Linked DNA regions of Alicycliphilus denitrificans K601. Each later gene encodes a partner of the first gene's protein in a complex. Links are inferred from orthologs where the notes say so. Each region holds a gene or a part of one and is shown on either strand. Other genes may lie near its edges.

What was found.
Region 2: the proteins of ssb (region 1) and sbcB are in contact, whole or in part, in a crystal structure (PDB 3C94), measured with the Escherichia coli proteins. The link is inferred for Alicycliphilus denitrificans K601 from one-to-one orthologs.

Annotation. Positions count from the first base shown.
Region 1 is NC_015422.1:4,857,546-4,864,324, forward strand. The notes cover bases 2,147-5,045. They hold ssb (single-stranded DNA-binding protein), read left to right. Parts: upstream 2,147-3,278; coding sequence 3,279-3,812; downstream 3,813-5,045. Other genes in these bases: ALIDE2_RS22935 (MFS transporter), read left to right, coding at 2,147-3,136; ALIDE2_RS22945 (L-lactate permease), read right to left, coding at 3,919-5,045. In the rest of the region: excinuclease ABC subunit UvrA, read right to left, coding at 1-1,775; more of ALIDE2_RS22935, read left to right, coding at 1,958-2,146; more of ALIDE2_RS22945, read right to left, coding at 5,046-5,580; tRNA 2-thiouridine(34) synthase MnmA, read right to left, coding at 5,820-6,779. UniProt on the Escherichia coli protein: Plays an important role in DNA replication, recombination and repair. Binds to ssDNA and to an array of partner proteins to recruit them to their sites of action during DNA metabolism. Acts as a sliding platform that migrates on DNA via reptation.
Region 2 is NC_015422.1:2,418,915-2,425,750, forward strand. The notes cover bases 2,582-5,537. They hold sbcB (exodeoxyribonuclease I), read left to right. Parts: upstream 2,582-3,319; coding sequence 3,320-4,756; downstream 4,757-5,537. Other genes in these bases: ALIDE2_RS11560 (lytic murein transglycosylase), read right to left, coding at 2,582-3,246; ALIDE2_RS11570 (NAD-dependent protein deacetylase), read left to right, coding at 4,728-5,537. Also shown: ALIDE2_RS11550 (ABC transporter permease), read left to right, coding at 1-1,159; ALIDE2_RS11555 (ABC transporter ATP-binding protein), read left to right, coding at 1,164-1,874; more of ALIDE2_RS11560, read right to left, coding at 1,945-2,581; more of ALIDE2_RS11570, read left to right, coding at 5,538-5,576; ALIDE2_RS11575 (AI-2E family transporter), read left to right, coding at 5,709-6,836. UniProt on the Escherichia coli protein: Degrades single-stranded DNA (ssDNA) in a highly processive manner.

The DNA.
Region 1 (6,779 bases):
TGGTCGGCGGCGCGGATCATGTCCTCGTCGTGCTCGACCACGATGACGCTGTTGCCCAGGTCGCGCAGCCGCGTGAGGGTGGCGATGAGGCGGTCGTTGTCGCGCTGGTGCAGGCCTATGCTGGGCTCGTCGAGCACGTACATCACGCCCGTGAGGCCGCTGCCGATCTGGCTCGCCAGGCGGATGCGCTGCGCCTCGCCGCCGGAGAGGGTCTCGGCGCTGCGCGCCAGGCTCAGGTAGGACAGGCCCACGTCGTTGAGGAAGGACAGGCGCGCAGCGATCTCGCGCACGATCTTGCCGGCGATCTCGGCCTTGGCGCCCGACAGGCGCAGCGCGCCGAACCAGTCCTGCGCGTCGGCCAGCGTCATGTGGCTCACATCATCGATGCCGCGCGCGGCGTCGCCCTCGCCCACCCGCACGTACCGCGCCTCGCGGCGCAGGCGCGCACCCCCGCATTCGGCGCAGGGCTGGGACTGGCGGTAGCGCGCAAGGTCCTCGCGCACCACGGCCGAGTCCGTCTCGCGCCAGCGCCGCGCCATGTTGGGCAGGATGCCCTCGAACGGGTGGCTGCGGACGATGGGCTTGCCCTTGCTGCTGCCGCTGCCCTGCAGGTAGCTGAAAGCGATCTCCTCCTCGCCCGAGCCGTGCAGGACGACCTGGCGCACGCGCTCGGGCAGCTGCTCGAAGGGCGTGTCCACGTCGAAGCCGTAGTGCCGCGCCAGGCTCTCGAGCATGGCGAAGTAGTAGCCGTTGCGCCGGTCCCAGCCCTTGATGGCGCCGCTGGCCAGGCTGAGCGACGGGAAGGCCACCACGCGCGCGGCATCGAACAGCTCCTGCTGGCCCAGCCCGTCGCAGGCCGGGCAGGCGCCCGTGGGCGAGTTGAACGAGAACAGCCGCGGCTCCAGCTCGGGCAGCGCGTAGCTGCACACGGGGCAGGCGAACCTGGCGGAGAACAGGTGCTCGCGCCCCGTGTCCATCTCCAGCGCCAGCACGCGGCCCGCACCCTCGCTGCCGCCCACGCGCAGCACGGCCTCGATGCTCTCGGCCAGGCGCTGGCGCGCGTCCGGGCGCACCTTCAGGCGGTCGATCACGACGTCGATGTCGTGCTTCTCGTTCTTCTTGAGCTCGGGCAGCGCCTCGTGTTCGTGGATCTGCCCGTCCACCCGCAAGCGCACGTAGCCCAGCGCCAGCATCTGCTCGAACAGCTCGGCGAACTCGCCCTTCTTTTGCCGCGCCACCGGGGCCAGCAGCATCAGGCGCGTGTCCTCGGGCAGGGCCAGCACGGCATCGACCATCTGGCTCACGGTCTGCGCGGCCAGGGGCAGGCCATGGTCGGGGCAGTAGGGCGTGCCTGCGCGCGCGTAGAGCAGGCGCAGGTAGTCGTGGATCTCGGTCACCGTGCCCACGGTGGAGCGCGGGTTGTGGCTGGTGGCCTTCTGCTCGATGGAGATCGCCGGCGACAGGCCTTCGATCAGGTCCACGTCGGGCTTGTCCAGGCGCCCCAGGAACTGGCGCGCATAGGCCGACAGGCTCTCCACGTAGCGGCGCTGGCCCTCGGCATACAGGGTGTCGAACGCGAGGCTGGACTTGCCCGAGCCCGACAGCCCCGTGATGACCACAAGCTGGTTGCGCGGTATGTCCAGGTCGATGTTCTTGAGGTTGTGCGTGCGCGCGCCGCGGATGCTGATCTGCCCGGCGCCGCGCAGCACCTGCGCCAGCGGGCGTCCTGCGTCCGGCGCGCTCAGAGGGGCGGGTAGTGGGGCGGTATCGGCCATCGCTGGGTGCTCGAAGAAAACCCACCATGATAGGGCAGCGCCCGATGCGCGGCAGGCCCTTGGCCCGGACCGGGAAACCCGCGCTGCGCCACAATGCGGCTTTTGCCTGAACACTGCCTGCCCCCGTGTCGGACACAACCACCTCCCCATCCCCGCCCGCCGCCGCGGCCCCCGCCTCGCGCATGACGGCGCTGGAGCGGCGCTCCAGCCTCGGCCTGGCGGCCATCTTCGCCATGCGCATGCTGGGGTTGTTCCTGGTGCTGCCCGTATTCATGCTGGAGGCGCGCAAGTACGCCGGCGGCGACGACCCCGCGCTCGTGGGGCTGGCCATGGGCATGTACGGGCTCACGCAGGCGTTCTTCCAGCTGCCGCTGGGCATGGCGTCCGACCGCTTCGGCAGGAAGCGCGTCATCGCGCTCGGCCTGCTGGTGTTCGCCGCGGGCAGTCTGGTGGCGGCGCTGGCCGACTCGGTCATGGGCCTGCTGGTGGGCCGGGCGCTGCAGGGCGCCGGGGCGGTGTCGGCCGCCGTCACCGCGCTGCTGGCCGACCAGACGCGCGACGCCGTGCGCACCAAGGCCATGGCGCTCGTGGGCATGAGCATCGGCCTGATGTTCGCCGTGGCGCTGGTGGCGGCGCCCTTCCTGGCCGCCCACGTCGGCCTGTCGGGCCTGTTCGTGCTCACGTTCGCGCTGGCGCTGGCCGGCGTGGCGCTGATCCTGTGGGTGGTGCCGCCCGAGACGCGCCACCACGGCGCCGCGCCCCAGGGCCGCCCGTCCGACGTATGGCGCCATGCCGACCTGCTGCGCCTGAACCTGGGCGTGTTCGCGCTGCACACCATACAGATGGCCATGTGGGTGGCCGTACCCGCCATGCTGGTGCAGGCGGGCCTGCCCAAGGACGTGCACTGGCACGTCTACCTGCCCGCGCTGGTGCTATCGGTCGTCGCCATGGGAGGGCTGCTCGCCATGGAGCGGCGCGGGCGGCTGCGCGCGGCCCTGCTGCTGTCGATCGGCCTGATCGCGCTGGTGCAGGCCGCCCTGGGGGGGCTGGTGGCCGGCGGCGTCGCGCCCACCGTGGCGCTGCTCGGCACGCTGCTGTTCGTGTTCTTCTGCGGCTTCAACATGCTGGAGGCCACGCAGCCCAGCCTGGTCTCGCGCATGGCCCCGGCCCATCTGCGCGGCGCGGCCCTGGGCGCGTACAACACGCTGCAGTCCCTGGGCCTGTTCGCCGGGGGCGCCCTGGGCGGAGCCCTGGCCAAGTGGGCGGGCGCGGGCGGGCTGTTCGCCGCCACGGCGCTGCTGGCCGCCCTGTGGCTGGCGCTCACCTGGCCGCTGCGGCCCGTGGGGCGCGGCGGCCACTGATTTTTTTCGCCCTCGCCGCATCAAGCGGCCCCAAGGCCGCTATGCTGCGCACCTGCGGCCTCGCAGGGGCCGCTCGAGCAGGCTCATCTGGCCCGGAAATCCTCTCCTGCCTTCCGGGCTGACGCACAAAGGATCTTTCCCCATGGCATCCGTCAACAAAGTCATCATCGTCGGCAACCTCGGCCGCGACCCCGAAATGCGCACCTTCCCCAGCGGCGACCAGGTGGCCAACGTGCGCATCGCCACCACCGACCGCTGGCGCGACAAGAACACCGGCGAGAACAAGGAAGCCACCGAGTGGCACAGCGTGGTCTTCAACGGCCGCCTGGCCGAGATCGTGGGCCAGTACCTGCGCAAGGGCTCGCAGGTGTACGTGGAAGGCAGCCTGCGCACGCGCAAGTGGACCGACCAGAGCGGCCAGGAGCGCTACACCACCGAGATCCGCGCCGACACCATGCAGATGCTGGGCAGCCGCGCCGGCTCCGGCGGCGGCCAGGGCGGCGGCTATGACGACGGCGGCTACGGCGGCGATGGCGGCGGCTACGAGGCCCCGCGCCGCGCCGCGCCCGCCCCGCGCCCCGCGCCACCCGCTGCCCGCCCCGCCCCGGCGCCCGTGGCCCAGCCGCCGCGCGCGGCCTCGGGCTTCGACGACATGGACGACGACATTCCGTTCTGAACGCCGTCCCGCCCCAACGGCAACGGGCGCCCCAGGGCGCCCGTTTGCTATTGTGGTGATAGCTGCCAGCGCTTGATGGACAAGCGCTGGAGCCAAAAAAACACCGTCAGTGCACGACCATCAGCGAGAACGGCCAGACGTAGGCCTGCATGGTCACGTACAGGCCCACCAGGCAGGCCAGCGCGATGGAGTGGAAGAACACGTAGCGCAGGATGTCGCCCTCGTGGTCGAACCAGCGCGTGGCGGTGGAGGCCACGACGATGGACTGCGCGTCGATCATCTTGCCCATCACGCCGCCCGAGCTGTTGGCCGCGCCCATGAGGTTGGGCGAGAGGTGCAGCTGCTCGGCCGCCACCTTCTGCATGCCGCCGAAGAGCACGTTCGACGCCGTGTCCGAGCCCGTGAGCGCCACGCCCAGCCAGCCCATCAGCGTGCCGAAGAACGGGTAGAGCACGCCCGTGTTGGCGAAGGCCAGGCCCAGCGTGGTGTCGGTGCCCGAGTAGCGCGTGAGCGTGCCCAGCGCCAGCATGAGCACGATGGTCAGCAGCGAGTACTTCACGAGCCACAGCGTCTTGAAGAAGGTGCGCACGATGGCGACCGGGTTGTACTTCATGACGAAGGCGCTCACGATGGCCGACAGCAGGATGCCCGTGCCGGTGGCCGACAGGAGGTTCAGCGTGTAGACCGCGCCTTCCTTCGTGGGCTTGGCGACCACGGGCGGCACCTTCTCGATCATGTTGTGCAGGCCTTCCATGGGGAAGGCGGGCGCGAAGACGCCGTTGAGCCAGGTCTTGACCGAAGGCAGGCCCCAGATGAAGACGAACACCGACAGGATCACCCAGGGCGTCCAGGCCGCCACCAGCGCCTGCGTGCTGTGGCGCGTGACGGGCTTGGCCGGCTTGGCCTCGGCGGCGCTCACGTCATGGTGGCGCAGCGAGGCCGAAGTCCAGACCGTCCTGGGCTTCCACACGCGCAGGAAGGCCACGAGGCAGACCATGGAGACGATGGCGGCGATGATGTCCACCAGCTCCGGCCCGATGTAGTTGGACACCAGGAACTGCGGGATGGCGAAGGACACGCCCGTCACCAGGATGGCGGGCCAGATCTCCATCATGCCCTTGCGCCCGGCGAAGGCCCAGATGAGCCAGAACGGCACCAGCAGCGAGAAGAAGGGCAGCTGGCGGCCGATCATGGCCGTCACTTCCATGAGGTCGTAGCCGTGCACCTTGGCCAGCGTGATCACCGGCGTGCCCAGCGCGCCGAAGGCCACGGGCGCGGTGTTGGCGATCAGCGACAGGCCCGAGGCCGCCAGCGGCGAGAAGCCCAGGCCGATGAGGATGGCCGCCGTCACCGCCACGGGCGTGCCGAAGCCCGCCGCGCCCTCGAAGAAGGCGCCGAAGCAGAACGCGATCAGGAGCAGCTGGATGCGCCGGTCCTCGGTGATGCCCGAGAGCGAGTCCTGCAGCACGGCGAAGCTGCCGTTCTGCTCGGTGAGCTGGTGCAGGAAGATGATGTTGAGCACGATCCAGCCGATCGGCAGCAGCCCCGTGAAGCCGCCCAGCAGCGCCGCGCGCCCCGCCATGTCGGCCGGCATGCCATAGACGAAGATGGCCACGAGCAGCGCCGCGGCCAGGCCCATGCCCGCGGCGATGTGCGCCTTGATGTGGAAGAAGCCCAGAGCCGCGAGCATGACCACCACCGGCACCGCTGCCAGCGCGGTGGAGATGACCATGTTGCCCAGTGGGTCGTAGATTTGTTGCCAGACCATAGCCTGTGCCCCCTTGTTGTTGTCCCGGTTTTGGAAGGAAGAGCGCCCGTGCGTCCAGGAGCGGTGGATTACCGGCTGGCAAGCGGCGCGGACGAGACTGTAGAAAGCCCGCCAGCAGTCCAGCGTGAAAAATCCGGAGACCGACCCTGAAGCAATTTCACACCATAGCGAAGACCCGGGTCCGGCGCCCGGCTTATTCGGGTATTCACCAATCCCGCCGGGCCCCCAGGCGCAGGCGCTCAGCCGTCCACCGTCGCAATCACGCCACCGCCCAGGCATACCTCGCCGTCGTACAGCACGGCGGACTGGCCCGGCGTCACGGCCCACTGGGCCTCGGGGAACTGCAGGCTGAAGGCGCCGCCCTGCGCGGCCAGCACGGTGCAGGCCGCGTCCTGCTGGCGGTAGCGCGTCTTGGCCGCGCAGGCGCCCGGGGCGGGGGGGCGGCCGGCGACCCAGCTTGCGTCCTGCGCGGCCAGCCGGTGCGACAGCAGCCAGGGGTGGTCATGGCCCTGCACCACGCGCAGGGTGTTGGTGGCGAGTTCCTTGCGCGCAACGAACCAGGGCGCATGCTCGCCGCCGCCGCGCTGCGCCCCCTTTTCCTTCACGCCGCCGATGCCCAGCCCCTGGCGCTGGCCCAGCGTGTAGAACGACAGGCCCACGTGGCGGCCCAGCCTGCGGCCCCGGTCGTCCAGGATGGGGCCGGGCTCGTGGCTGATGTAGCGGTTGAGGAACTCGCGGAACGGCCGCTCGCCGATGAAGCAGATGCCGGTCGAGTCCTTCTTCTTCGCGTTGGGCAGACCGATCTCCTCGGCGATGCGGCGCACCTCGGTCTTCCTCAGCTCGCCCACGGGGAACAGCGTGCGCGCGAGCTGCTCCTGGTTCAGCCGGTGCAGGAAGTAGCTCTGGTCCTTGGCCGGGTCCAGCCCCTTGAGCAGCTCAAACAGGCCCGTGGCCGGGTTGTGGCGCACGCGGGCGTAGTGGCCCGTGGCGATCTTCTCGGCGCCCAGGCGCATGGCGTGGTCCAGGAAGGCCTTGAACTTGATCTCGGCATTGCACAGCACGTCGGGGTTGGGCGTGCGGCCGGCCTGGTACTCGCGCAGGAACTCGGCGAACACGCGGTCCTTGTACTCGGCCGCGAAGTTCACGTGCTCGATCTCGATGCCGATCACGTCGGCCACGCTGGCGGCGTCCAGGAAGTC
Region 2 (6,836 bases), 2.4 Mb from region 1 along the record:
CAAGTTCGTCTTCACCGGCATAGGCCTGGGCCTGCTGATCGGCGTGACGCTGACCATGGCTGGCGTGTACCGCGGCATGGTGGACGACGGCAGGGTGCTGCTGGATAACAGCGGCGCCGATCTGTGGGTGGTGCAGAGGGACACGCTGGGCCCCTATGCCGAATCGTCCAGCGTGCCCGATGACCTGTGGCGCAGCCTGCGCGCCATGCCCGGCGTGGCGCAGGCGGCCAACGTCACCTACCTGACCATGCAGGTGGGCCACGGCGACAAGGACGTGCGCGCGATGGTGGTAGGCGTCGCCGCGGGCGGGCCCGGCGTGCCGGGCTGGCCGCCGCAGCTGGTGGCGGGGCGCCAGATCACGCGCGGGCATTACGAGGCCGTTGCCGACGCCGCCGCCGGCGTGCGCCTGGGCGACGTGCTGAAGATCCGCCGCAACCGCTACACCGTGGTGGGTCTCACGCGGCGCATGGTGTCGTCCGCCGGCGATCCCATGGTGTTCATACCGCTCAAGGATGCGCAGGCGGCGCAGTTCCTCAAGGACAACGACGCCGTCCTCATGCAGCGTCGCCGCACCGAGGCCAACCCGGCCTTCAACCGCCCGGCCGTGCCCGACCTGCTCGATGCGGTGATCGCCTCGCAGACCAGCAACGGCCAGGTGAACGCCGTGCTGGTGCGCCTGCGGCCCGGCTTCACGCCGCAGGAGGTGGCCGATCCGATCCGCCTTTGGCTGCGCCTGACGGTCTACGACCGCGCGCAGATGGAAGGCATCCTCGTGGGCAAGCTCATTGCCACCTCTGCCAAACAGATCGGCATGTTCCTGGTGATCCTGGCGCTGGTCAGCGCGGCCATCGTCGCGTTCCTGATCTACACGTTGACCATGGACAAGATCCGCGAAATCGCCGTGCTCAAGCTCATAGGCACGCGCAACCGCACGATTGCCGCCATGATCGTGCAGCAGGCCCTGGTGCTGGGCCTGATCGGCTTCGTCGTCGGCAAGATCACGGCCACCTTCGCCGCGCCGCTGTTCCCGAAGTACGTGCTGCTGGTGCCGTTCGACACCGTGGCGGGCTTTGCCGCCGTGATGGCGATCTGCGTGCTCTCCAGCGTGGTGGCCATACGCGTGGCGCTGCGGGTCGATCCCGCGCAGGCGATAGGGTGATGCCGTGAAACGGCAAGGCATACGCATAGAGCGCCTGAGCAAGCGCTACGGCGCGGGCGACACGGCGTTCCTGGCGCTCAAGGACGTGAACATGCAGGTTGCGCCCGGCGAGGTGGTGGGCCTGATCGGCCCCTCGGGCTCGGGCAAGAGCACGCTGCTCAAGTGCCTGGGCGCGGTGATCGATCCCACGTCCGGGCGCATGACGCTGGACGACCGGGTCATCTACGACGACGGCTGGAAGGTCCGCGACCTGGGCGCCCTGCGCCGCGACCAGATCGGCTTCGTGTTCCAGGCGCCTTACCTGATCCCGTTCCTGGACGCGACCGACAACGTGGCCCTGCTGCCCATGCTGGCCGGCGTCCCCAACGACGAGGCGCGCCGGCGCGCGCTGGAGCTGCTCACCGCGCTGGACGTGCAGCACCGCGCCAAGGCCATGCCCTCGCAGCTGTCGGGCGGCGAGCAGCAGCGCGTGGCCATCGCTCGCGGCCTGGTCAACCGCCCGCCGGTGATCCTGGCCGACGAGCCCACGGCGCCGCTCGATTCGCAGCGCGCGATGGCAGTGATACGCATCCTCAACGACATGGCGCGGCGCCTGCAGACTGCCGTCATCGTCGTCACGCACGACGAGAAGATCATCCCCACCTTCAAGCGCATTTACCACATACGCGACGGCGTGACCCACGAGGAGGCGGGCGAGGGGCGCGGGTTCGAGTGATTTTCAGTCAAAACAGGCTCCAGCGCCCGTCCATCAAGCGCTGTCAGCTATCAATGAAAGAGCTTGAGCCTCATGGCTCCTGCAGCTGCTGCAGCAGCTCGCGCGTGGCGTAGCCGTCGGCCGGCAGGCCCAGGCTCTGCTGGTAGCGGCGCACGCCGGCGCGCGTGGCCGGGCCGGCCACGCCGTCAGGCGTGCCGGCGTCCAGGCCGCGGGCGTTGAGCAGTTCCTGCAATGTCTTGACGTCGCTGCGCGACAGGGGCTGCAGGTCGCGCGGCCAGGGGGTGGACAGGCCCGCGCCGCCGTCGATCCGGCGCGCCAGCAGGCCCACGGCCAGGGCGTAGTTCACCGAATTGTTGTAGCGCAGCAGGGCGCGGAAGTTGGGGCCGACCAGGATGGCCGGGCCGCGCGCGCCCGCGGGCGTGAGGATGGAGGCGTCCGGCAGCTGCGGCAGGGCGGCGCCGTCGATGCCGCGCACGCCCTCGGCGGCCCAGGCGTCGCTCGTCTGGCGCACGCCCAGCTCAGCGCGCGCGTAGTCGAAGCCGGGCGGCAGCCGCACCTCCACGCCCCAGGGCTGGCCGCTCTTCCAGCCCGAGTGGGCCAGGAAGTTCGCCGTGGAGGCGGCCACGTCGGGCACGCTGCCCCAGATGTCGCGGCGGCCGTCGCCGTCGGCGTCCACCGCGAAGCGCAGGAACACCGAGGGCAGGAACTGCGTGTGGCCCATGGCCCCGGCCCAGGAGCCCACGAGCGCGTCGGCCGCCATGTCGCCCTGGTCCACGATGCGCAGCGTCGCCAGCAGCTCGCCGCGCGCCCAGTCGCGGCGCCGGCCGTCGTAGGCCAGCGTGGCTAGGGCGTCGATGGTGGAGAAGCTGCCGAAGTTGCGGCCGTAGTTGCTCTCCATGCCCCAGATGGCCGTGATGATGCTGGCCGGCACGCCGTAGCGCTGCTCGGCCGCTTCCAGAGCGGCGGCATGCAGGCGGCGCTGCTCGCGCCCCTGGGCCACGCGCTGGGGCGAGACGGCGCTGTCCAGGTAGGCCCAGGGCGTTCGCGTGAATTCGGGCTGGGCGCGGTCGAGCTCCACCACCCGGGGCTGCCACTGGGCGCGGGCCAGCATGGCGTCCACGGTCTGCGTGTGGATGCCGGCCGCCAGCGCCTCCCGGGCGAAGGCCTCCAGCCAGGCGTGGAAGCCCGCGATGGTGTCCGCCGTGCCACTGGCGGCGGGTTCTGGTTCGGGCGCGGGGAGCGGCGCGGGCGTGGCGGCTGCCGGTGGCGGCGTAGCGGGAATGGGGGCGGGAGCGGCGGGTGGGGTGGGCTGGCTGGCGCAGCCCGCGAGGACCGCCAGGCCTATGGCGGTGGGCAGAAGCAGAGAACGCATGGCGCCCATTGTGACGGCACGGGCCATGCATACTCGGGCCTTGCCTTGTTTCCGGCTGCAACTTTCCCTGCCCATGCACACCTTCCTCTGGCACGACTACGAAACCTTCGGAACCGACACGCGCCGCGACCGGCCGGCGCAGTTCGCGGCCATACGCACCGATGCGCAGCTGAACGAGATCGGCGAGCCGCTGATGCTGTACTGCCGGCCGGCCAACGACTACCTGCCGGACCCGCAGTCATGCCTCATCACTGGCATCACGCCGCAGCTGTGCCTGGAGAAGGGCGTGCCCGAGCATCAGTTCGCCGCGCGCATCGAGGCCGAGCTGGCGCTGCCCGGCACCATCGGCGTGGGCTACAACACCATCCGCTTCGACGACGAGATCACGCGCTTCATGTTCTGGCGCAACCTCATGGACCCCTACGCGCGCGAGTGGCAGAACCAGTGCGGCCGCTGGGACCTGCTGGACGTCGTGCGCCTGGCCTACGCGCTGCGCCCGGACGGCATCGAGTGGCCCGTGGCCGATGGCAAGACCAGCTTCAGGCTGGAGAACCTGACGAAGGCCAACGGCCTGGCGCACGAGGCCGCGCACGACGCGCTGTCGGACGTGCGCGCGACGATAGCGCTGGCGCGGCTCGTGCGCGCGCGCAATCCCCGGCTGTTCGACTTCGCGCTCGGCCTGCGCAAGAAGGACCGCGTGGCGGCCGAGCTGCGCCTGCCCGCCACCGCGCAGACGGCCCGGCCGTTCCTGCATGTCTCGGGCATGTTCGGCGCCGAGCGCGGGTGCCTGGCCGTGATGTGGCCGCTGGCCAGCCACCCCACGAACAAGAACGAGCTGCTGGCCTGGGACCTAGCGCACGACCCGGCCGAGCTGGCCACGCTTTCCGCCGACGAGATCCGCCAGCGCCTGTTCACGCGCGCGGCCGACCTGCCCGAGGGCGTCACGCGCCTGCCGCTCAAGAGCGTGCACCTGAACAAGTCGCCCATGGTGGTGGGCAACGTGAACACGCTCACGCCCGCCGTGGCCCAGCGCTGGGGCCTGGACATGGCGCAGGCCGCGCGGCACGCCGAGGCCGCGCGCCGGCTGCCCGACATGAGCGCCATCTGGGCCCAGGTGTTCCAAAGGCCGCAGGAGGGGCCCGTGGACGTGGACCAGGACCTGTACGGCGGCTTCCTCGGCAACGAGGACCGCCGGCGCCTGAACCGCCTGCGCGCGCTCTCGCCCGAAGAGCTCGCGCGCGAGCGCCCCGGGTTTGACGACGAGCGCCTGGCCGAGCTGGTCTGGCGCTACCGCGCGCGCAACTTCCCGCAGACGCTCTCGCCCGAGGAGCACGAGCGCTGGGAGGCGCACCGCGTCGCCATGCTGGTGGAGGGCGAGGGCGGCGGCCTGACCTTCGACGCCCTGTTCGAGCGCCTGGACGAGCTGGGCGAACAAGCCGACGACGAGCGCACCGAGGCCATCCTGGGCGCCATCTACGACTATGCCGAAGGCATCGCCCCCGGCATGTGACCCGGGGCTTGCCATCGGGCCGCTGCGGGACTGGCTGCGCCTCCACCCGCGCCTGTTCGTGGTCACTGGCGCGGGCTGCAGCACCGGGGCCGGCATTCCCGACTACCGCGACGAGAACGGCGACTGGAAGCGCCCCCAGCCCGTCACCTACCAGGCCTTCATGGGCGACGCGGCCACGCGCCGGCGCTACTGGGCGCGCAGCCTCGCCGGCTGGCCCGTGATGGGCGGTGCGCGGCCCGGCGCGGCGCACCATGCGCTCGCGCGGCTGGAGCGGCAGGGCCGCATCGAGCTGCTGCTGACCCAGAACGTGGACGGCCTGCACCATGCCGCCGGCAGCCGGCGCGTGATCGACCTGCATGGCCGCATCGACACCGTGCGCTGCATGGACTGCGAGGCGCGCACGCCCCGCGCCGAACTGCAGCGCGAGCTGCTGCGGCGCAACCCCGCCTGGGCCGCATTGCAGGCCAGCGCCGCGCCCGACGGCGACGCCGACCTGGAGGGGCGTGACTTCCAATCCTTCGACGTGCCGCCGTGCCCGCGCTGCGGCACCGGCCTGCTCAAGCCCGACGTGGTGTTCTTCGGCGAGAGCGTGCCGCGCGGGCGCGTCGATGCGGCCCACGCCGCCCTGGCCCGCGCCGACGCGGTGCTGGTCGCGGGCTCATCGCTCATGGTGTATTCGGGCTATCGCTTCGTGCAGGCGGCGGCGCAGCGGGGCCTGCCCGTGGCCGCCATCAACCGCGGCCGCACGCGCGCCGACGGCCTGCTGGCGCTCAAGCTGGAGGCGGACGTGGGGCAGACGCTGGAGCAACTATCGTATTGATAGCTGCTGATGCTTGATGGGCGGGATTTGAGTGGCTATTTGACCCAAATTGGCCGTTTGGCCTACACGGGCGCCGCCGGGGCATAGGGACAATGGCAGGCCCTAGGCCGATACGTTCCAGAAGACCAGACCATGAACCGTGGCGAACCGGATCCCTCCTTGCCCCCGCACAGGGCCTTGGCGCTCGAATCGCTCGTGCCCAGCCTGCGGCTGATGGTCGGCCTCGTCATCGCGGCGCTCATCATCGCGGGGCTGTATTTCGGGCGCACCATCCTCGTGCCGCTGGTGCTGGCTTTCCTGCTGAGCTTCGTGCTCGCGCCGCTCGTGGACCGGCTCAGGCGCCTGCGCGTGCCGGACGTGGCCGCCGTGCTCGCGGTGGTGCTGGCCACGCTGCTGGTGCTGGGCGCGGGCGCCACGCTGGTGGCCAACGAGGCGCGCGCGCTGAGCGCCGAGCTGCCCTCCTACCAGAGCACCATCCGCGGCAAGCTGCGCAACCTGCGCAAGCAGATGCGCGCGCCCGGCATGTTCGACGGCGCCAAGCGCACGCTGGACATCGTGCAGCGCGAGGTGGACGCGGCCACCCCCGCCACGCCCGCCGCCGTGCAGAAGGTGCAGGTGCTGCCCCCGCCCGTCTCGCCCGCGCAGCAGGCGATGGCGGCGCTGGGCTCCGTGAGCGGGCCGCTGGCCGATGCCGCGCTGGTGCTGGTGTTCGTGGTCTTCATTCTGCTCGACCGCGTGGACCTGCGCGACCGCCTGCTGCGCCTGTGGGGGCGCGACCTGCACCGCGCCACCGACGCGATGGACGAGGCGGGCGGCCGCATCACGCGCTACCTCACCATGCAGCTGCTGGTGAACGCGACCTACGGCATTCCGCTGGCCGCGGGGCTGTGGTTCATCGGCGTGCCGGGCGCGCTGCTCTGGGGCGTGCTGGCGGCGGTGATGCGCTTCGTGCCCTACGTGGGGCCGCTGATCTCCAGCGCCTTCCCCGTGGCGCTGGCGTTCGCGGTCGATCCGGGCTGGAGCCTTGTGCTGTGGACCATCGGGCTGATCGCGGTGCTGGAGCTCATCAGCAACAACGTCGTCGAGCCCTGGCTCTACGGCGCGAGCACGGGGCTGTCGGTCATGTCGCTGATCGTCTCCGCCACGTTCTGGACGGCGCTGTGGGGGCCGGTGGGGCTGGTCATGTCCACGCCGCTCACCGTGTGCCTGCTGGTCGTGGGGCGCTATCTGCCGCAGCTCGCCTTCCTGGACGTGCTGCTG